Regions from separate parts of the Paraburkholderia sp. BL6669N2 genome, predicted to be linked through region 2. Evidence: riboswitches for the same ligand, from Rfam matches in the RefSeq annotation. Region 2 holds a riboswitch; the other holds the start of a gene.
The links. A riboswitch is a leader RNA that binds a small molecule or an ion and turns the genes downstream of it on or off. The one in region 2 is predicted to bind manganese.
Positions count from the first base shown of each region.

Region 1 (11,480 bases), 2.6 Mb from region 2:
TTCCGCCGTGACCAGCTCGACGAACGGGAGAAGGCCACGCAGCAGACCACGCAGAATCGCGACGACGAAACCAAGGCGCAGACGCGCCAGGCGCTCATGAGTCTCACGGCGCCTGTGGCGGGCACCGTGCAGCAGCTTTCGGTGCACACGCTGGGCGGCGTGGTGACGACGGCGCAGGCGCTCATGGAGATCGTGCCTGACGACGCGCTGGAGGTCGAAGCGCGGCTGCAGAACCGGGACATCGGTTTCGTGCAGGTGGGCCAGCGCGCGGCGGTGAAGATCGAGGCGTTTCCGTATACGCGCTACGGGTATCTGGACGGGACCATCACCGAAGTCTCCAACGATGCGGTGCAGGACAAAAAGCTGGGGCTGACGTTTCCGGTGCGTATCCGCCTGACGACCAACCGCATCCATGTGGACAACCGCTGGATCACGCTCACGCCGGGCATGGCCGTGACAGCCGACATCCGCACGGGCAAAAGAAGCGTGATCGGCTACTTCCTCGATCCGCTGATGCGTACGGCCACGGAGGGTATGCGTGAGCGCTAACCGCAAACTCATGGTGCTCGCGGGCCTGGCTGCGTTCAACCTTAATGCGCACGCGTTCGACCCGCTGGGCGCGGAGCAGAACATCTCGGCGACGGCAGGCGGCGCCATCGTGCCGGTCTGCGAATTCAGTGGACCGCCCGCGCGGCCCCTGGGCCTGGCGGAAGCGGTCGAACGCACGCTGTGCAACAACCCGAAGACACGCGCGGCTTGGGCGATGGTCAAGGCGCAGGCAGCAGGCGTGGGTACAGCGCGCGCGGCGTACCTGCCAACGATATCGGCAAACTGGCAGGGCGTGCGCGAAAGCTCGGTCGTCGATATCGAGAACCATCCGGCGCTCAGCGAGGACATCAACGCCTTCACGCGCACGGCGGGCGTGAGTCTGAACTGGCTGCTGTACGACTTCGGCGGTCGCGAGGCGGCGCTGCGGAACGCGAACGCGCTGCTCGACGCGGCGCGTGCGACCCAGGACGCGACGCTGCAGGATTTTTTTGCGCAGGCTGCGAAGGACTACTACGCGACGCAGACGGCGATCGGCGAGCTGGAAGCCGCGCAGGACGTGGAAGCGCTGACACGCCAGAGCATGACCGCGGCGAAGGCGCGCGTGGATAAAGGCGTCGCACCGATCACCGATGCCTTGCAGGCGCAGACGCAGCACGAACAGGCGGTGTTCAGCCTGACGAAGGCCGAAAGCGATGCGCAGACGGCGCTGGGTACGCTCGCGGCGGACATGAATCTCACGCCGGATGTGCCGATGGAGGTGCCGGGGGTGACGGAAGGCGCGCAAACAGACCATACGTTCAGCGACCCGGTGGCGGAGATGATCCGCGACGTGCAGGCGACGCATCCCTCGGTGCGCGCGGCGCAGGCGCAGTACGAGGCGGCACTCGCGAAGGTTTCGCAGACGCGCGCGCAGGGGCTGCCCGGTATCAGTCTCGTGGCGAAGTACAGCCGCAACAATCAGCCGCAGAGCATGGGACTGGGCCTGGCGACGTATTCATCGACGGGACATGACGCGTATATCGGTGTGCAGGTGAGCATTCCGTTGTTCGAGGGCTTCGGGCGGAACTACCAGATCGACCAGGCGAAAGCGCAGGCGGAACGGCAGGAGGATGCCATTGCGGATGCGCAGAGGCAGGTGGCGCTGGATGTGTGGAGCAGTTACCAGACGCTGACCGGGGCGACGAAGAACGCGCAGAACAGCGCGAACCTGCTGACGATCGCGCAGCGTTCATGGGTAGCGGCCAAACAGCGTTACGACGCGGGAGTGGGGAACATCCTCGAACTGATGAACACCCAGGGGGCGCTGGCGAACGCGAAGCAAAGGCGGGTGCAGGCGTTGGCAGATTGGGATAACGCACGGGTGGATCTCGCGTCGAAGCTTGGGATATTGGGGCGAGACGATGTTCGTTGAAATGGGTAAATCCAGACTGCATGGAAGCGCCTCAGTCGGCAAATCTCCTTTCATTCTGACGATGCTTCAGCGATAGCACAATGCCGGACAGCCTGGACGATCACGAAACGCAGGAGGGAACCCGCGGCTTGTGTGACGTTGCGAACCGAAAGCAGGAACAGTACTGAACGATTTCATTTCTCCCGAAACGACCGCCAAAGCCAGATGAAACTCAAGAGACCAATAATTTTACTTCTTTCATGTCTTTCTCTTTCTATCGCTCATGCGGAGAACTCAGACGACCTGACATATATCGACCTCACGAAATCTGGAGACACTGCGAACCTTAAGGTTCACGTCTCCAGACTGAGGTACGCGTTGACTCGTCACACGTCTACAGAAGTGGCTTTGTTGCTCCTTCCTCCTAAAGATCTCCACGATCATGAGGCTTCTGAAAGATACATGCAGCTCTACGAGAGCCTGACGGGAAAAGACTACATATATTCTGGCGATAACAAGCCAGTAAAGCCTCATCGCGGAATCACGGTGAAAGTTATTTGGCGAGACGATAACGAAAATATTTTCCGTGAAGAAATCGTCTACAGAGATTACGGCGAAGGAAAGGTCATGGCGCGTCCAGCCAAGTCCTTTACCTTGGATGCCTACCCACTACCGCCTGGCGACTATACGGTATCGGTTCAGACAATTGACGGTGATCCGCGGTTCGATGGATTCAAAACAGCCATATGTAGCGGATACATTGTCAAATAAAAAAACGACGTGTTGTACGTCATACCTAACTAGCTGCTTGCGTGAGGCTCGCTAGAGCTTCGCTGTTGTGAGGATGTAGTCGCTGTAGGCCTTCTTGTAAACCGCCGTTAAATTAGTTATGCAAACTAACTGGAGATAAATCATGTCTGGAACATTGACCATTAACATAGCAGCCCCCGGAACCAATGAAATTGACCCGGAAACTGGTCAATCCACTCAATCATTGCCTGGGCATGTCTGGTATACAGTGACCGATAGTAGCGGAAATTCGTATACTTTTGGATTTGACCCAATAACGCAAGGGTCGCCATTCGGAGCGGGACAGGTAGTTAGCAACGATTCTACCGTCTATCAGGGGCGCTACTTCACGCAGAGCGCTCCGCTTACCGACGCACAGGTGCAAGCCCTCATTGCGTACGGGCAAAACACACAGAACGAGGCGCTCGCAAATGCCGGGCTTCCGGGAGGTCCCGTCAACTCCTCGTTGCCGACAATAAACACCGAATACAACGTATTAGGTGGATTTTTTGGTGTTCAAGGAGTATTTGGTAATAATTGCATTTCATATATCAATGGAGCTTTGACGTATGCGGGGATCAACTCCGGTGCTCTCATGCAAGCTCTATCGTTGCCGGAGTGGGACGCAGGTGCCGCTGCCGCGATTCTGAATCAGATCGAGGCGCAGAACGGCGGCGCCACTATTACCACGACAGAGGCCTGTGGCAATAGTGTCCAGGACACTTGCACAATCACCGGGCAGTACTCCACTCCCGGCACAAATGGCCAGAGAACGCTCCTGAGCGACTCGTGGACGTCTACGGACGGTAGTCACGGCACGGACACGTACACTTCCGCAAATAACTTCACTAGCACTATTGTCAATCTCGACAAAAGTAGTGCGTTCATTCAGGACACGCAGGGTCAAATCACCGAGAGCTTTAGCGACTCGAATGGGAAGCTGGAAGGCAGGTCGTTCTACAACTCACAGGGAGAACAGACCGAGTATCAGACGTGGAACACATCTGGCCAGATGACCCAAGACCAGCTGATAAATGCATCCACTGGAAACGAGTCTGAAGCGATAGACTACTCAAATGGTATCGAGACCGACCAAATCAACTACAGCACACTGTATGGCGTTGAGGTCTCTGACTACCAGTTCAATAGCTCGGGAAAGGAAACCGACGAGCAAGTCTTTGTTGGCACAACGACCAACAATTACGAAACTAACCAGTACAATTTCAGCACGACCAATGGCGCGGAGACGTCAAACGTCATCTTCAATTCGGCTAACCAGGTGAGTGAAGAACAGGTGTTTGCGGGTACGGCGACCGGCAACTACGAGACCGACCAGATCAACTTCAGCACGCTTTATGGCGTGGAGACGTCGGATTACCAGTTCAATTCGGCCGGCAAAGAGACCGATGGCATCTATTTCACCGGGAGGGCGAGCAATAACTACGAAACCAACCAGGTCAACTACAGCACGGCAAACGGCGCCGAGACTTCGAACTACCAGTTCAACTCATCGGGCAAGGAAACCGACGACCAGGTATTCGCCGGAGCGGCTACCGGCAATTACATGACCAACCAGTACAACTTTAGCCTTTCCAACGGTGCGGTCACTTCGAACTACCAGTACAACTCGTCGGGCAAGGAGACAGACGAGCAGGACTACGCTGGCACGACAAGCAACAACTACGAGACCAACCAGTACAACTTCAGCCTCTCCAACGGTGCCGTGGTCTCGAACTACCAGTTCAATGCCTCTGGTCAGGAAACGGGTCTCCAGGAATATGCCGGCACCACGTCCAACAACTATCAGACCGACCAGATCAGCTTCAGCACGTTGAACGGCCTCGAGACGACCGACTTCCAGTACAACGCGGCAGGCAAGGAAACGGACGGGATCTACTTTAGTGGGACCACTGGCAACAACTACGAGACCAACCAGGTCAACTACAGCACCGCAAATAGTGCTGAAACGTCGAACGTCGTGTTCAATTCATCGGGTCAGGAGACCCAGTTCCAGCAGTATGCGGGCACGACAAGCAATAACTACATGACGGAGATGGCGACGTTCACCCCGAGTGCGACGTATGCCAACGCGATTTACCAGTACAACTCGGCTGGCAAGGAGACGCAGCAGGACACGTTCAATTCCACGAGCGGGCAGGAGTCGAGTGCGATGTACTTCAACACGTCCACCGGGCTGGAGTCGCAGTACGACCAGTTCGGCTCGTCGGGTTCGTACGCCAGCCAGGTGTCCCTGTTCAACACGGCCGGCAAGGAAACGGAGACTGAGGCGTTCAACTCCGTCACGGGCGCGGTCAACATGCTCTCCCTCTTCGACGGCGTGGACCCTTACGCTACTGAGGAGCTGATATCTACGGGCGGCAGCTACTTCTCGCAGATCGACTACTTCAATGCTTCGACGGGCGTGCAGACGTCTGGTGCGATATTTAACACGACGACCGGCGCCGAGACCGAGTACTTCAGTTCGGGGTCGTGGTACATGGGTGGGTCGGGCAGCAACGACTCGTACGACACCGGGTACGACGACGACTACGATATGGACGACGACGATTCGTGGTTCGATGACGACCCGATCGTGCTCAACCTGAATGGCGGTGCGGTGCAGACCACCGCGCTTGCGAGCTCGCCCGCGACCTTCGACTTGCTCAGCAATGGGCAGCCGGTGCAGACGGGCTGGGGTACAGCCGGCGAGGGCTACCTCGTCTATGACCCGAATGACCCGGATAACACGACGGCCGTCACGCAGGGCAGCCAGCTCGTGGCCGGTATGGATGCACTCAATACGCTGGCCCAGCAGGTCGATGGCGAGGGCGGCAGCGCACTGACCGCGTCCGATGCATTGTGGAGCGATCTGAAGGTCTGGGTCGATACGACCGGGAGAGGGCGGTTCCAGAGTGGCCAGCTTTATAGCCTGGGCCAGTTGGGGATCACGTCGCTGGAGCTGCAGGGCACGGTGGTGAACCGGAACGACAATGGTAACCAGATCGTTGTACAAGGCTCGTTTGGCTTTGCAAACGGTATGACCGGCCAGATGGCAGGAGTAAATCTGGCGTACAACGGCGCCGGCATGTCCGGGCTGACTGCGGATCAATCTGCCGCCGCGAGCGACGACGTCTGTGTGAGCCCGCTCGTGGCGGCGATGGCGGCGTATGCGGTTCCCGCTTCTGCTTCAGCGAATCTGGCCGGCGTGCTTCAGCCCAACGTCAGCGCCATGTTCGCAACGTCCGCGCACTGACGTAGCGAACGCTAGCCAGCTGTCCAGCCTGAGCTAGTGTTCCGTTCCGCTGAATCGCGAACAAAGTCTGTGTAGCTTTTCGAGGATGGCCTGACACTGGCTCTTCTCGTCCACGCACAAGACCAAGGCATTCTCGGGCGGGCTCAGGTACAGGCCGACCACATCGCGCAGTTTCTCGATGAAGAATTGATCGGTCGAGAGCTTGAAGCTTTCGCTGCGATGCGGTTGCACGCCGAGCAGCTTGAAGTAACGATGCACACTCGTCGGCGAGATAGCCGTTTCGGCGGCGATCGTGCGTACGCTCCAGTGCGTGGAGCCATCCGCCGGCTTTGTGTGCAGGGTCTTGTGAATCAGTTGAGCCAGCCGCTCACCGTCAATCGTGCGCGGCTTGCCGGGACGTACTTCGTCATACAGGCCGTTGATGCGATGCTCCAGGAACCGGATACGCCACTTGCCCACCGTGGCGCGCGTGAGCTGAAGACGCTGGTGGGTTCACCAGCAGCAGCCGCCAGCACGATGCGCGCACGCGTGACCAGCGCCGCCGAAATCGAGCGCGAACGCGCTATCGAAGTCAGTTGCGAGCGCTCATCTTCACTCAACACCAGTTCGGCCTTCGGTCGTCCCATGGGCATGCTGGTATCTCCCGTTCCGTCGATACCAACATGCTACGGGAACATAGATTAGTTAACAACAGAACAGAACACTAGCAGGCGGTTGCCACGCGGCGGGTCTAGCGGCGACCGGCATACCGTTTGCTCGATTAAAAAACGTTCAGCCGCACGTCCGAACCAAGCGCGCGCATCGGGCGCGAACATTCCAAAGAAGAGAAGAGAGCGACAAGTAAAGGATGGCGCACGGCACTCGGACTCCGAAGGAGGGCGTAGTGATGACGCAGAGTGAATCAGTCGAACAAACCGGCGGATGTGCATGCGGCGCGGTGCGGTTTCGCGTCACCGCGCGCCCTCGGCGAGTGTCGATATGTCACTGCATGACATGTCGGCGAATACATGGCAACGTGTTTGGCGGATACGCCATGTTCGAACGAGGCGCTGTGGAGTTGTCCGGTTCTACACAGGCGTGGCAGAGTTCGCCCGGGGCGCGAAGGCATTTTTGCCCGACATGCGGGTCGGTCGCTTTCATGGAAAGCAACGACAGCGACGAACTGGATCTTCCGCTTGGAGCCTTTGACCGTGTGGGCCTGTATGAGCCGAGCTATGAGCTTTGGTGTTGCCACAAAGAGCCTTGGCTGCCCGTCGGGGTGCGTGCCGAATATAGCGAAGGCAGAGCATGACGCTCGCACGAAAGCGATAAGGGCAGAGTGATAGTTTTGCGGCGTGGACGCTACGGTCGTCGGCGTCGGCGGGTGTCTAACTCAATGTGCTCGCTTTGATTAGCCGTCAGGTAATCCCTCCGTTATGGGCATTTGAGAGTTGCTGTCGCCGGGTAAGAACTACAAGGTCGGTTGCCAAAGCGCGATCCGCACGGCTGCAGATGAAACCAGGCGATTAATGCCGACGGGCATCTCTATCGCCGCAAAACGATTCAACCAAAAGCGGCATGAAGTTTGCGGAGGGAAGACACGCCAACCTTCTGGAGCCGCTCATGACTACACAACCTGGCGCGCCTTCGCCCACGGACGAACTCGACACCGTTCCCGACACCTCGAGCCCCGCCTATGCCGGCCGTCATCCCTTAACGCGCGTGTTCGACCGCTTTGCAAGCCTCGTCACGCGATGGGCCGGCTCACCCGCGGCGTTCTGCCTTGCCGTGCTGACAGTCGTCGCCTGGGTCGTGACCGGCCCCATCTTCCACTACTCGGACGGATGGCAACTGGTCATCAACACCGGCACCACCATCATCACCTTTCTGATGGTATTTCTGATTCAGCAGAGTCAGAACAAGGACAGCGTCGCGTTGCATCTGAAGCTGAATGAACTGCTGTCCTCGCATCGGGCAGCGAACAACAATCTGATCGGGATCGAGGACGCGTCCGAGGAAGAAATCCGAAGACTTGCGGCAGCTTACCTACGTTTGTCGACTCAGTCCGCTGGCGATGCTCAGAACAAGGGCCGCTGAGTGCGACCCACGCACTGACTGTCTACCCATCGCCGGATACAAGCACGCTTGCCATTACCAAGTTCGAAACCGTGCGCGCCGTTTTTTTCGAAGGCAAACGCCACGCCGAGATACTTCGGCAATGCATCCTTCGCGCTTTGTCGCACGCGCGCCGCACGCGTATCAAACAACCTTCGAACTAGAACAGCGGGTGCTCATGCGGATACAGCGCCGTCCTGAGAGCAAAGCCGCCCAGGACTACGAAGATGATGGCCGCCAGAATGTGGACCGCTTTGGTCGGCAGGCGATCAGCGAACTTATGGCCCAGGTAGATGACGGGCACGTTGGCCAGCATCATGCCGAGCGTGGTGCCGGCGACCACCCCGAAGAATTCGTGAAATCGAGCGGCCAGAGCGATCGTGACAACCTGCGTCTTATCACCCATTTCAGCGAGAAAGAACGTTAGCGCCGTGGTGCTGAACACGCCCATCGGATGCGTGGTCGACACCGCCTCGGCACCGTCGAGTTTGTCTGGAATCAGAATCCAGACGGCCATGACGGCAAACGATGCGACGACTGCCCAGTTCAGGATCGAGGGACTCAGAACACTGGCAAGCCATGCGCCCAATGCGCCGGACGCGGCATGATTGATGAGGGTTGCGACAAAGACGCCAAGAATGATCGGAATGGGCTTGCGATATCTGGCGGCCAGCACCAGAGACAACAGTTGTGTCTTGTCGCCGATTTCGGCTAGACCGACCACGCTGGTCGAAACGAGGAACGATTGCATAGGTTGTGGGCCGGGCCGCGCAGTCAGTACGCGATGACACGCATTCCGGCGACCCGGTCAGGTCGGAATGCGAGTCACCGGTCTTGCCAGGCATAGTGCTGTGCGCGCCATGGCGGTCTGTCGACCACCAAGTATGTTGACGGGCACCCTCGAGCATTGCGGTCGAGGCGGCTACTCCCCAATGAGAGGGGCGATTCTACAGTGTCTCGGTCGAGTAAGGCAAATCGTCGGCTTTCCGAATTCCTGCATGAATATCACACCGGAGATGCGCTCGCGCGCTTCATCGAGATCGGCGGACTCGCTAAACGGAGACTTGAGCATGACTAACCGGCCAGGCGGCATCTCACATCATGCCGCCCATGCTTCCAAGGCCGCCGACTCCGGCTCCGCCCGTGCCGCTATTCGGCGCTGCCATTAACGGATGTGCCGCCCCCGCCGACGTCATCAATGCGACGGCGGCGGTGTCCGGTTCGCCATTCGCGTCGATGACGCCGCGCGCGAGGAGTGCTTCGAGGTCGCTGTCCTCGCCCGGTTGACCGGCAGTGAAGGCGGTGGTCAGGAAACTGGGCGTGGATAGCGCCACACCGTACGTCTGCCGCAGATTCTGAACGACCGCGGCCTGCGCAGTCAGGACGTCGGTCTGATTCGCCAGCACCTGTTGGAACTGTGAGTTCACCGGGAAACCGGCTGTCAGCCCGCTTTCATTCGTGCCGAGTTGCGCCGCCAGATACGACACCAGCAGATCCGTCTCCGGCGTGACGTTGTACGTGCCGCCGGCGAACGCAACGGAATGCAGCATCGTCACGCCTGAAGTCGCGGCGATCATGCATGGCATGACGGCGCCGAGCGTCGCGTGAAAGTTGCCGTTCGCATCCGCCGCGACCGACATCGAGCCTCGCGCGCAGTCGATCTTGATCGTCGCGTTCGCCAGCGCTTTACCCGTTGCCGCCGTGCCGCCGATCGAAACCATCGAGGTGCCGCTTCCACCACCTCCGCCTCCGCAGCCCGCGAGCCACGCGACGGATGCCGTCAGTAGCGCTGCGCCGACAGGCCGAACGATTTGCTGCTGTCGAATGTTCATTGATGTCTGCCGGTGATTCGGACATGCTGTCTAAACGATCCGGCGCCACCGCCTATTCCATCTTTCGCGCAACCCTTTACGTCACACGATTGGAATAGCGCGGCGGCGCGAGCCGTTTATTCAGGTTATCGACGCCGCGTCATTCGAGTCCGGCATCAGGGCAGGGCCACCCATTGCGACCGACGCATGCAACATGCTCGGGCAACCCTTCAAACGCCGGTCAATCAGCACGGATCGAACCATGACGTTTTGCGGATCTGGCATTTCCGATAACCCGGTACGCGGGCGCATTCGGCCTGCTGCGGGATGGCCCGCAATCGCGCGGCTGTTGCTGTACGTGCTCGCATTGACCTGCCTGGCTGTCTCGATGGGCGCGTTTGCGCAACCGGCCAGCGCGACGGCGCCGGCTTTGGCCGCCACATCGGCGGGATGCGTGGATGCCGGCGCGTCGCGTACCGTGGATGCGGACATCGACGAGTTCCGCTGTCTTCCGGCTCGCGAACAGGCGGCGTCGTTGCGCACGCGGATCGAAAACCACTCGATACTGACTTTGACCGACGATCAGATCCTTGCCTTGATGGACGCGATGAAGCCAGACGCCTTCGTCGAGTACGCGAAGACCATGATTCCCGACGACGCCTACGAATACAGCATGTTCCGGCAGGAGCGCGTCTCAGGAAGATGGCCGGAGCGGCCCGATCACATGGTGATCCGATATCAGGACAGCCCGCGAAGAGTCTACGCAAAATGGCTGCCCGGCGGCGCCCATGCGGGACAGGAGATCGTCTACGACGAAACCACGGACCCCGACAGCATCGTCGGCCATCTTGGCGGCCGGCTGCATGTCGTGTCGGGCAAAGTCGCCGTCGACGGTCCATTCGCGCACGCGCAGTCCCGCCATAGCGTCCGGGATCTGGGCTTGCAGTTCATCGCCCGCACCGTCGAGCACGATGCGCGCAGTTTTCGTGAAGAGGGGCTCAGCGAAAAGCCGAGCCGCATCGAACTCATGAACGCGCACGGCACGCGGTTGCTGGCGTGGACATGGACGGCCCCGTCGGGACCGCCCGCGCATTACGCACCACGGGTGCGACTCCTGTTCGATCTTCAGCACACATGGCCCAGCGGCGAAGCCGCGTGGGACGAGCAGGGCGGGCTGCTGGAGCTGATCCGCTTCGAAGACGTCGTGCCGCGCCACTGGAGCGAAGCGGATTTCGACCGACGTAACCCCGAATACGGTTTCCGCTAACGCTAAGCGCGGCCGGGAAGCGTTTACACGACGGCCGCGTCCCCGTCTCGCCCCATCTTCCAGTAATATCTTTTCCGACCTAATTGCGCCAGAAAAATATATTGGACGTCTTACCCGTCCTCTCGCACTATTCGTACCTTCCCAGCCACGCGCGCGCGTCAACGCCGGCGGCCGCCTGCGCGCAAACGCGGTGGCGTCGCTGCCCGCGAACGGCGCAGCGGCCGGTCTGGGCACAATTCCAATTTTTGACGCCCCCCATACCCTGAAGGACACAGATGCCTGACTATCGATCGAAAACTTCGACCCATGGCCGCAACATGGCCGGCG
Region 1 covers NZ_QUNA01000001.1:767,867-779,346, reverse strand. Annotated here, with positions in the region: gene B0G80_RS03460 (HlyD family type I secretion periplasmic adaptor subunit) at 1-549, shown strand, start outside; gene B0G80_RS03455 (TolC family protein) at 539-1,960, shown strand; gene B0G80_RS46340 (hypothetical protein) at 2,165-2,710, shown strand; gene B0G80_RS03445 (hypothetical protein) at 3,324-5,981, shown strand; partial or broken gene B0G80_RS03440 (helix-turn-helix domain-containing protein) at 6,066-6,613, opposite strand; gene B0G80_RS03435 (GFA family protein) at 6,868-7,272, shown strand; gene B0G80_RS03430 (low affinity iron permease family protein) at 7,584-8,057, shown strand; gene B0G80_RS03425 (TMEM165/GDT1 family protein) at 8,236-8,826, opposite strand; yybP-ykoY riboswitch at 8,832-9,018, opposite strand; gene B0G80_RS03420 (hypothetical protein) at 9,170-9,907, opposite strand; gene B0G80_RS45660 (hypothetical protein) at 10,028-10,378, opposite strand; gene B0G80_RS03415 (DUF1571 domain-containing protein) at 10,458-11,153, shown strand; gene ilvD (dihydroxy-acid dehydratase) at 11,429-11,480, shown strand, end outside.
Region 1: another riboswitch for manganese. It lies ahead of B0G80_RS03425 (TMEM165/GDT1 family protein); the one in region 2 lies ahead of B0G80_RS15570 (sodium:calcium antiporter).

Region 2 (11,480 bases):
CGCCGCTATTTCTATCCGCTGATCTCGGACTTTCCGATTTATCGCGGCCTGCCTTCCGCACGCCCGGAAAACCTGCCGGTCGCGCACGCCGCTTCACAGAAGATACTGTGTCTGCCGATCTTCCCGGCACTGACGGACGACATGCTCGACCGCATCGTCGGGATCATCGCGGGTAGCTGAACGTCATGAAGCTCGCGATCATGCAGCCCTACCTGTTTCCGTACATCGGATATTTCCAGCTGGCGGCGGCAGTCGACAAGTTCGTCTTTTACGACGACGTGAACTTCATCAAGAATGGCTGGATCAACCGCAACCGGATGTTGCTGGGCGACCAGGTGCGTTATCTCACCGTGCCGCTCCGCGGTGCGAGTCCATCGTTAAAGATCAACGAGGTACTGGTCGAACCGCGCGAGCGCTGGCTGCGCAAGCTGCTGGAATCGATTCGGCATGCGTATGCCAAAGCGCCTCACTACGCGCAGGTCAGCGCGCTGGTCGGGCGGATTCTGGCAGAGCCTCTCGCACCTGTTTCGCAGCTCGCGTCGCACACTGTCATGGAAATTTGCAAGTACCTCGAGATCGATACAGAATTCGTCCCGTCTTCGACGAGGTACGGCAATGCGCAACTCAAAGGTGCCGAGCGGGTCATCGATATCTGCGCGAGAGAGCACGCGAGCACCTATGTGAATCTGCCGGGTGGCCGCGCACTTTACGATAGTGCGGCATTCTTGACGCGCGGCGTGGAGCTCGCCTTCGTTGAACCGAACCTGTGTCCCTATACGCAGTTCGACGATACTTTTCACCCCGCCTTATCGATTCTCGACGTCCTGATGTTCAACAGCAAAAACAGCGTCAGAGATATGCTGTGCGTCGAGGTGAACGCATGATCCCGCGCGAGCCGCGCGCAATCGGCGGATATTTCGAACTGGAACTTCCACGAGCAGGAGCGACGCTTCACGACGACGCGTTGCGTTTCCAGTCGTCGCGCGCGGCGTTTCTTGCGCTGCTTCGGGCAGTGCGGCCGACTGCCGTCTGGATGCCCTGGTACATTTGCGACGCGATGATCGAGCCACTGCGCATGACCGGCACGCCGTTCAAACGCTATCGGCTCGACGCCGAATTGCGCGTGCAGCCTGTCGATATCGCACAAGGTGAGTGGCTAGTTTACGTCAACTATTTCGGCTTGTGCGCTCAACAGGTCGACGATGTGCTCAGCCGGTTCCCACGCGAACGCGTCGTGATCGACAATGCGCAGGCGTTGTTCGCGCGGTCCGCGGATTGCCTCGCCACGCTGTACTCGCCGCGCAAATTCCTTGGCGTGCCGGATGGCGGATACCTCGTTACACGGCAGCCGATCGCGATGCCGGAAGCTGCCGACGATGCCTCGTTGCTGCGCAGCGGCTATCTGCTGACGAGGCTCGCGAAAGATGCGGAAGCAGGTTACTCCGACTACGCCGCGGCCGAAGCAAGCCTCAAGCACCAGGAACCGTTGCGCATGTCGGCACTGACGCAACGGCTGCTCGCCGGCGTCGACTACGAAAGCGTCCGCGCACGGCGAGCCGAAAATTTCGCCTATCTGCACGATAAATTGCAGCGCTATAACCGCTTCACGTTTCGTTACGACGAAGATGCGGCGCCGCTCTGCTACCCGTTTTTCGGCGCGCCGCCCGGCATGCGCGAGGTTCTTCGAGCGCAACGCATCTATACGCCCACTTACTGGCCGGATATCGCAACCGCTGCAGGCGCACCGGACTTCGAACGCAGGCTTCCCGAATCGACCTTGTGCCTTCCTTGCGATCAGCGGCTGACGCACAGCGATCTGGCGCCGATGGTGCAACACCTACTGGACCGACTCGCATGAGCGACAACACGATATTCCTGCGCGAGATCGAACGAGGCGACCTGTCGACCATCAACACATGGCGCGCCGACAAGGCACTAGTCAGTCATTTGGGCGGCGCCTTCCGATACGTGGGCACCGAGATCGACAATAAATGGTTCGATAGCTATCTCGGCTCCCGGACGAATAACGTGCGTCTCGCCGTGTGCCTCGCGTCTACAGAGGAAGTTGTCGGCGTGACGTATCTGCTAGGCATCGACTGGGTGAGCCGCTGCGCGGAGTTCTCGATTCAGGTCGGCGCCGAGACGGCTCGCGGCCGAGGCATTGGCGAGGCCGCCACGCGCCAGACGCTCGAGCACGCATTTGGCGACCTCAACCTCCACCGTATTTCGCTGACCGTGCTCGCGTCAAATGCGCGCGCCATCGCGCTCTACGAGAAAGTGGGCTTTCGCGCCGAAGGTCTTTTACGCCAGGCCGTCTTCAAAGGCGACCGCTATCTCGACGTCATGCCGATGGCCATTCTGGCCGCCGATCGACACTGAGCCTTTTGCTTTTGCCGTTACCTCGCTCCATTCATGAACACGATTGACGCTCGACACCACACCGAACTCGCCACAGCGGGATGGACGGTGCTCCCCGGACTGATTCACACCGAATTGCTCGATTCGCTGGTGAAGGCGCTCGGTCCTTCGCTCGCGTTGCGCGACCAGATCAGGCGACGCAACGGCGTGCTGGAAAACAGCGCCGGCACTTTGCATCATCTGCTGATGGATGACCCGAGCTACGTCGAATTGCTGGCGCAATTCTCAGCGCTCGAGCCGCTTTTCAAAGAATACTTCGAAGGCAACTTCGTTCTGAATTCGTACGGCGGCGTGATCAACGAGCGCGACTCGCGCTCTTACGTGCAGAACGTGCACCGCGATATCCGTTTCGGCTCCGACTCGCGGCGCTTCATGGTGAACGCATTGGTGATGCTCGACGATTTCACGCTGGCCAATGGCGCGACGCATATTCTTTCGCACTCGCAAAATCTCCAGCAGCAGCCCACCGACGAGCATTTCTACGCGCAGGCTGCGCGGGCGACCGGAAAGCGCGGTTCGGTTCTGCTGTTCGATTCCCGCATGTGGCACGCCACCGGCCGCAATACCACCGATGCGCCGCGCCGTGCGCTGACACTGACGTTCACCAGCCCCTTCTTCAAGCCGCAGCTCGACTACGCGCGGCTATTCGGATACCGCAATCTCGACCGCTGCAACGCATGGATGCGCCAGGTGCTCGGCTTCAACGCCCGGGTGCCGGAGTCGCTCGACGAGTTTTATGTGCCGGTTGAGCAGCGGTTCTATCAACGTGGACAGGATTGACGACCATGAACAGAGACTACGACGCGGAAGCGAAAGATCATCCCGAACATCGCTACGCTTACGACTTCGATTATCTGATGCACGAATACATGCTTCGGACATTCGCACCGTTCGTCGTCGGCGGCAACGCGCTCGAACTCGGATGCTTCGAAGGTAACTTCACGCGACTCCTGGCACAGCGCTTCGATTCACTGGAAGTCGTCGAGGCATCGGCAGACTGCATTGCCGTTGCGTCGGACAAGACGAAAGGCACCGTCAAATTCCATCACTCGACGTTCGAGACTTTCGAACCCGCGCGACGCTACGACAACATCTTCCTGATTCATACGCTCGAACACCTCGATCATCCGGTCGAAGTCCTGAGCCGGATCGGCAACTGGCTATCGAAAGGCGGCCGCCTGTTCGTGGCCGCGCCAAATGCGCGCGCCGGATCGCGGCAGATCGCAGTCAACATGGGGCTGATCGACCATCACGCGGCCGTGACGGCGGCCGAAGCCGCACACGGTCATCGCGTGACGTATTCAATCGACACGCTGCGAGCCGATCTGCGTGCGGCAAAGCTTCGCCCGGTCACCGAAGGCGGGGTCTTTTTCAAGGGCCTCGCCAACTTCCAGATCGATGCGGCATTGCAGGCCGGCATCATATCCAGAGAGTATCTGGACGGCTGTTTTGAGCTCGGGCGTGTCTATCCCGACTTGTGCTCGAGCGTATATGCGATCTGCGAGCGCGGCACGGGCGGCTGATCGATTTCGGTCCAGCTGCGAAGGCGCCCCGCGGATGTCCCTCCGCATCCTTGCGTTGCCGTTGTTCCGCGCGCCGGCGCGCCCAGTGTCCTTGTTAGCCGCAATGCCGCGCGAACCCGCTTCTTGCTCGCCTGGAAGTAAGCGCCTCACACCTCGCATGCCGCGACGTTACTGAAACGTCGCATTAACCGACAATTGCACCGCGTTACCCTTCGGCCGATTGCTGGTGTTGAATTCGTTGACCCAGCGCAGCGCAGCCGAAATGGGGGTTTTCTGCACCTTGCCCGACCACGTGATCATCGGCCCGAGGCCCACGGAATGACCCTGGTCGCCACCGACAATATCCGCAATGCCGCCGCTGTCATGGCCGATCTGCTGGATATAGCCGCCCACCACGCCGACGCCCCAGCCGCTGCTGAAGCGCTTGAGCACGAGCAGATCGAGCACGCTGACTGGTGCGTTGTGATAGTGGGTGTCCTTATTGGGCGTATAGAACTCGAGGCCGTAATTCAACGACAGTTCGATGTTCTCCTTCGGCAGCAATTTCGTATAGGCGATTGTCGGCGTGAAGGTCCACGTGTTCTGTCCGGCATTGGCAAGCCGGTTCGAGTTGTACGCACCGGTCGGCGCGTAGATCTGCACGCTCAACGCGACGTGGTCGGTCTTGGTCAGGTGATAGCCGGCAATGACTGGCGTAAAGAAGAAATCGGCGAACTGGGTGCCGTGGTCGTTCGGCAAGCGACCATGAAACGACGAGATGTTGGTGTACTGAACCGGCACCCCGAACGACGACGCGAAGTTCCAGCCGCCCACGGTAATCCCCCACGTCTTGACTGCGGCGAGGATCGTGTATTCGGCCTTCGCATTGACGCCTTGCGTGACCTGTCCGGCGATCGGAATCGACTTGCTCGCGCTTAGCGAGCCTTCGTAATAGATCGTGGCGGCAGACACGATCCAGTCGCTGGTGGGCGGCACGATGCCGCCGTACGGCGTCACCTGCTGGCCGGTGATCGGACGGCCTATGCCGCCTTCCGTCGCCCACGCCGTCTGGGAGAGGCTCACGCCGACGGTGGTCAGAAGCGCGCCTTTGCACAATCCGGCAACGAGCCGACCGGCTGCGAACAAACAGTTAGGTTGACTCATAATCGTCCTCATCGAATGGATGTTCGGCATTCTCACTCTTCCGGCACCGCATCTGAGCAGCCTGCGTCCGCAAGCCACACCGCGCGCGTGTGCGCAGGCATCAGGCTTCGCGCACAATTGGCGGCGCGACCGACGCCAGCACGGCCATCGTCACCCATGTCGCCGCCTTCCTGTGCATGTCGATGTCCAGGTCGTCCATGCGCGCCTCAGCGCTCTGCCGTGTGGGAACATCCAGCTGTGGTCGAGCACGGTGTCGAACACGTTCGGCGTGTAGTGGTTACGGATGTTGAATGGGACGGCGAGATTGAGCGAGTGATTATCTTTATTGATGTCGGCGGCGGATGCCTGAGCCAAGACCCGCGACCGCGCGAACGCAGCGGCGTTTAACGTCCTCATCCGAAACGCGCAACGGTAACCCATTATCGAGCCTTGTTTTATGGGTATTTCTTCCAGGCGTGCACCCGCCTTTCCCCGACGAAAAATCATTTCAAAGGAATGGCGTTCGGGTGAGCGATTCAAGTCCAATTGATTTCGCGCGTGTTTGCGAATTCGGGCAACTACGCGCGGCCGGACGCCACATCGCGCAAATGAAGCGCGTTATATCATTTGAACAGTCTGGAAAGGTGGCGCAGCTGAGTACGGGGCTTGCATGAGCGGTCCTTCAAACGAGAGACGCCGCATCAAACGAAGCATGCGGAAAGGAGAAGATTCACCACGCTGACATCGTTAGGAATACTAGCAACGATTTCTGAAATCACGGAGATAAATTTGTAACACGGCCAGAAGCCAGGTCGGTCGCGACCGGCTTGTCCGCTTATTCAATCGGCATTGTGTTTTGCCGAGGCAGGCTCAAGCCTCAATGTCGAAAAAATCCCACAACGGCTGCAATAAACCCTTTGGCCCATTAGACTGGCGCTCGCTTGAGTTCGTCCCACCGCTTTCGATGAGGCTTTCATGATTCGCACGCTGCACCGGTACTGCATCGCCTTCACCGTTGTCCTTCTTTCTGCCTGTGCCGTGACGCCGCGACAGGACGGGGTGTCGCAGGCCGGCGCATCGACGGCCGCCGCGTTGGCGTCATGGAATGACACGAAGACCAAACGCTCGATTGTCGACTTCGTGACGCTCGTGACTACGCCCGAGTCCAAGGACTTCATCCCGCGTGCCGACCGGATCGCCGTATTCGATAACGACGGCACACTGTGGCCCGAGCAGCCCGCTTCGGTGCAATTGGTGTTCGCGCTGCAACGTGTGAAGACGGTGGCCGGACGGCATCCGGAATGGAAGCGTCAGGAGCCGTTTCGCTCGATCCTCAAAGGCAATCTCAGGAGTGTGGCGGCAAGCGGCGACAGCGGCTCGATGCGGGTGTTGGCGGCGGCCCACGCCGGCATGACGGGCGATCAGTTCGCCGCACTCGTGCGCGAATGGTTCGATTCCGCGGCTGACCCGCACTTCAACCGGCCCTACGCCGATCTCGCATATCAGCCCATGCTCGAGTTGCTCGCCTATCTGCGCGCCAACGGCTTCAAGACCTATCTGGTGACGGGCGGCGACGCCGAGTTCGCCCGCGACGTCGCCCAACGCATGTACGGCATTCCGCCCGAGCAGCTGATCGGCAGCACCGTTAAGTATCGGTATGGCCAGAGCAACGGTGCGGTCTCGCTGACGCGCCTCGCACAAGTCGACACGCTGGTCGACGGCTCGGCCAAACCGCTCGCCATCGAGCGCGTGATCGGCAGACGTCCGGTGATCGCGTTCGGTAACGCGGATGGCGACGGGCCAATGCTCGAATGGACCTCGGCAGGCGATGGCCCGCGCCTCGCCGCGCTCGTGCATCACACGGACGCGGAACGCGAATACGCATACGATCGCACGGCGAAGAGCGGCAAACTCGACAAAGGTCTGGACGACGCCGGCGCGAAAGGCTGGCTTGTCGTCGATATGAAAGATGACTGGAGAGTCGTGTTCAAGCCGGACGGCGCGCCAGCGACCGCAGCGCCGACAACGGCCCGGCCGAACTGAACCTGAAACTCAGAAGGCCGTCGGGCGAGCGGCCTTCTGCGACTGATTCACCTGTCGCCGGCGGCTCGTCTAGCGGCTCAGCGTGATCGCCAGATACGTGGCATAGAGCACGCCGCAAACCAGTAACGCCCACACCGGCACGCCGCGCTCACGCACATTGATCCGCAGCCACGCAGCGGCGGCGAGCGTGATCACGATGCCGGTCACCACTTCGATACGCGGCACCCACGGCGTCAGCAGGATACCGATCGCAGGCAGCAAGGTGCCCTGAAACACCATCGCACCGGTGATGTTGCCGAAGGCCAGCGTGTCCTTGCCGCGGCGAATCCAGAGAATGCTGTTGACCTTCTCGGGCAGCTCGGTCGCGATCGGAATGATCAGCAGAGAGAGCAGCAACGGCGACACGCCGAGCGCCTGCGAGACGCCGCGCACACCATGGATGAAGCCTTCCGCGCCCCACACCAGCAACGCGACGGCGAGCGCCAGTTGCACCACGATGGTCGCGAGGTTGGTCGGCACGCCGAGGCGCGAGATCAGCATCTTGCCCGGCGCTTCAGTGCCGTGGCCGGCATCGACCAGATCATTCGATGCACGGAAGGTCATCACCACATAGGTGACGTACACGCCGACCAGCGCCACGCTGAAGAGCGCGCGTACGATCATTTGCTCATGCGGCACGTACATCGCCGCGGCGGCCAGCAAGAACGCACACAGGAAATAGTTGAGGTCGCGCGTGAAACCCGTACGCTCCGGCGCGACCCAGCCGCGCGCGCCGCGCGAGCCGACAATCGCGAGCGTCATGAGGAAGGTGGAGAGGGTGGAGAGCATCAGCGGCGCACCGAGAATCGCGCCGACGCCGATTTCCTGGTTGACCACGTTATCGGTCGTGCCGCCGGCGATCGCGAGCAGCGGTACGAGCGTCTCGGGCAACGCCGTGCCGACGGCGGCGAATAGTGAACCCGTCACGCCTTCGGAAATCTTGAGGCGTTCGCCCAGATGCTCGAGTGCATTGGTGAAGAGCTCGGCCGCCACCAGAATGACGACCAGCATGATGGCAAGTTCGAACAGGAGACCGGTCATGCGCGGCGCTCCGCGGACAGGCAGAAGCAGAGGCGCGGCGGACGGACGAGAGGGGAGACTTGCTGGATGCGACGATTTTTCACAGGGCAACTCCGCGGTCGGACGTAGATGACAAACCAATGACGCACCGCCGCCCGTCCGACCAGAACGAGGCAGTGCGTCAATGGTCTCGCCAAACCGACCCGGTCGAACGCGCCATGACCCGCAGGCCAAGTATGTTGACGCGCTCTCCTTCAAAGGCATGAAGGAAGGCTACTCCCCAGTGACCGGGGGATTCTAACGGCAGCGGGCGCTTTCAACAACCTTGTTGCGGGGAAGGCGGTTGTTCGAGTCCGATCGGTTAGTCGCGCAGTTGCGAATCCAGCACGTTAGTTGAAGTGATATTGCACACCGATGGTGAAGCTGTTATTCGTTCTTCGGGTGCCGTCGTGGTTGCTGGTGTCGGTTGTCCATTCGCCCACCGCGCTCACGTGTTTAGCGAATTTATATTCGACGCCTAAACCCCAGTGAGGGCGGATGTTCGGCCAATCCGTTGTCAATCCAATACGGACATATGGCATGAACTGATTGAACGGCATGCCGAATTTCGCATCGATTCCGCCGTCTTTATAGGTTGTCGAGCCATGATGCAGATCGGCAAAAACTTCGGCGCCTGCGACGAAACGGTCGACATCGAAGTTATATCCCGCCATGAAACCGGGAAAAACCGTGGTGTGCGATGCTTTACTGTGAACGCCTGAAGCATCGGAAGTGTTCACACCCAACTTGAAACCCACATAGGGACCGGCAAACTCGCTTGCACCTGTTTGAGGCGCCGCCGATTGCGCGTGGACGAGATTGGATAGCATCATGATCGATGCGGTTAAAATCAGCCGGGTTATTTTGTACATGACCTGCAATAAAACGATCGGCGCGCGGATAGATCGCGACACCTTTATTAATCAGTGAAGCGATGTCGAAATGCCGCTTCGGGGATATTCACGCGATGCAATTTGCATGAACAAAACATGCTAATTAAGAGGATAGGGTGGGGCAATGGGAAATTTCCGCATGAAGACGTTCAAACGTCCGATTCTTAGTTTCAATACAGACAAAGCGGACGTTTCTAGGATAATTCTGCAAAGCGTTCTGCAAAGCGCATGCGAGCGTACGCAGTGCGTCGAGGGACGATTATTTGCAGGAATGTGGGAGCTTAGGCGGCAGTCGTCTGAACACGACATGACCGTAAAAAACAAAAGGGCTTAGCGCATATTGCGTAAGCCCTTGAGCGAGATCGACTCTTTTTGGTGCGCCCGGCTGGGATCGAACCAGCAACCCCTGCCTTCGGAGGGCAGTACTCTATCCATTGAGCTACGGGCGCTTCAACACGAATGCGCGGCACCAGAACGGATGCGACGCCAAAGCGAGACCGAAAGGATACCCGGTTTCCGCCGTACCGTCCACCGGACGGCCTGAATGGCGGTCTCCGCAGTCTTTCGCACAACCCGCGCGATGCGGGTAAACGCCTGCTGAACACCGCGCCGCGCCCCTCGCCGCCGCCGAAATGTTCCGTCTATAATCGTCCGTGCCTGATTAAAGAACAAGAAGTTGCCGTCACGCTGTACCGCTCACATACCCACGGAGACGAGACAAGCATGAGCGAAGCACCACACGGAGCCCCGATCAAAACCCCCGGGCAGCTCGTCGCCGCAATCATCGCCAGTTTTGCGGTACCGATCGTCATCATCGTTCTGCTAGTGATCTACGTCGACAATTCGACGCGCACCGGCGCCGGCACCGACTCCCTCTCCGAAGCCGAGGTCACCGCCCGCATCAAGCCGTTCGCCCAGGTCGACATTCGCGACGCCAACGCGCCGCGCGTCTACAAGTCCGGCGAGGAAGTCTACAAGGCGGTGTGCTCCGCGTGTCACGCGTCGGGTGCCGCAGGCGCGCCGAAATTCACCAATACCGCCGACTGGGCACCGCGCATCGCGCAGGGCTTCGACACGCTTTTGCACACGGCGCTCTCCGGCAAAGGCGCGATGCCCCCGCGCGGCGGCACCAGTCCGGACGACTACAGCGATTTCGAAATCGCCCGCGCGGTCGCCTACATGGCCAACAATTCCGGCGGCAGTTTCCCTGAACCGGCTCAGCCGGCAGCGGGCGCAGCAGCAGCTGCGGCATCCGGTGCGGCGGCAGTGGCGCCCGCCGGCGCTTCCGACGCGGGTGCGGCTCAGGCCGCCGCAGCGATGGCCGCCATGGCGAGCGTGCCGCAAGCGGCCGCGCCGGCAGCGGGCGGCGCGCAAAGCGCCGACGCGTCACAAGCAGGCAAGGCGTTGTATCAGCAGGTTTGCCAGGCCTGTCATGCGGCCGGCGTGTTGAACGCACCGAAGTTCGGCGACAAAGATGCCTGGGCACCCCGGCTGAAAGAGCCGATGGACACGGTCTATAACTACGCGCTGCACGGCAAGGGCGCGATGCCGCCGAAGGGCGGCTCGACAGCTTCCGACGCGGATGTGAAGGCCGCCGTCGACTACATGGTCAGCGCGGTGAAGTAAAACGCTCGCGGCGTTTGCCGCAGCACTAAAAAATCCCTGCACCGCGTCGCCGCGTTGCAGGGATTTTTTTATATCTCGGCCGGCAAACGGGCCTACGCGAACTCAAGGTTCTCAGCGCCACTCAAGGCTTCTGCAACAGCGCCTTCAAACTCGCGAGCCGGTCTTTCGGCGACATCGGCGCTTCTTCGGGCGTCGGCGGCGGGGCGTCGTCGAGCAGCATTTCGGGAATGAAGCGCGACGGCTCGCACACCACCGTCTCTCGCGCGCGCTTGCGCTTCTTGCACCAGTTCAGATGCAGACTGCGCTGCGCACGCGTGATCGCCACGTACATCAGTCGGCGCTCTTCTTCGATGCGCGCGTCGTCGATCGGCTCGTCGTCCGCACCGCCGCGATGCGGCATGATGCCTTCCTCGACGCCGACCAGAAACACGTGCGGATACTCCAGGCCCTTCGACGCATGCACCGTAGACAAACGCACCGCATCGGGATCTTCCTCGCGGCCTTCGAGCATCGACATCAGCGCGACCGTCTGGATCAGCCCGAGCAGGCTCTTGCCGGTGTCGCCGAGACCGTCGGCGGTGTCGTAGCCGGTGGCTTCATCGGCCGCGGCGCCCGCGGGCTCGGCCTTGGTGCCCTTGCGCTTGAGCCATTCCATGAACTCCAGCACGTTTTGCCACTTGGACTGCGCCTGACGTTCGTCGAACGCATCGTACAGATAGGCCTCGTAGTGGATCGCGTCCATCAGTTCGTCGAGCAG
Region 2 covers NZ_QUNA01000001.1:3,397,568-3,409,047, forward strand. Annotated here, with positions in the region: gene vioA (dTDP-4-amino-4,6-dideoxy-D-glucose aminotransferase VioA) at 1-180, shown strand, start outside; gene B0G80_RS15535 (WbqC family protein) at 186-884, shown strand; gene B0G80_RS15540 (hypothetical protein) at 881-1,858, shown strand; gene B0G80_RS15545 (GNAT family N-acetyltransferase) at 1,855-2,379, shown strand; gene B0G80_RS15550 (phytanoyl-CoA dioxygenase family protein) at 2,413-3,198, shown strand; gene B0G80_RS15555 (bifunctional 2-polyprenyl-6-hydroxyphenol methylase/3-demethylubiquinol 3-O-methyltransferase UbiG) at 3,204-3,941, shown strand; gene B0G80_RS15560 (transporter) at 4,110-5,084, opposite strand; gene B0G80_RS15565 (HAD family phosphatase) at 6,039-7,106, shown strand; gene B0G80_RS15570 (sodium:calcium antiporter) at 7,176-8,186, opposite strand; yybP-ykoY riboswitch at 8,283-8,459, opposite strand; gene B0G80_RS15575 (porin family protein) at 8,555-9,118, opposite strand; tRNA gene B0G80_RS15580 (tRNA-Arg) at 9,471-9,546, opposite strand; gene B0G80_RS15585 (cytochrome c5 family protein) at 9,821-10,723, shown strand; gene B0G80_RS15590 (UvrD-helicase domain-containing protein) at 10,845-11,480, opposite strand, start outside.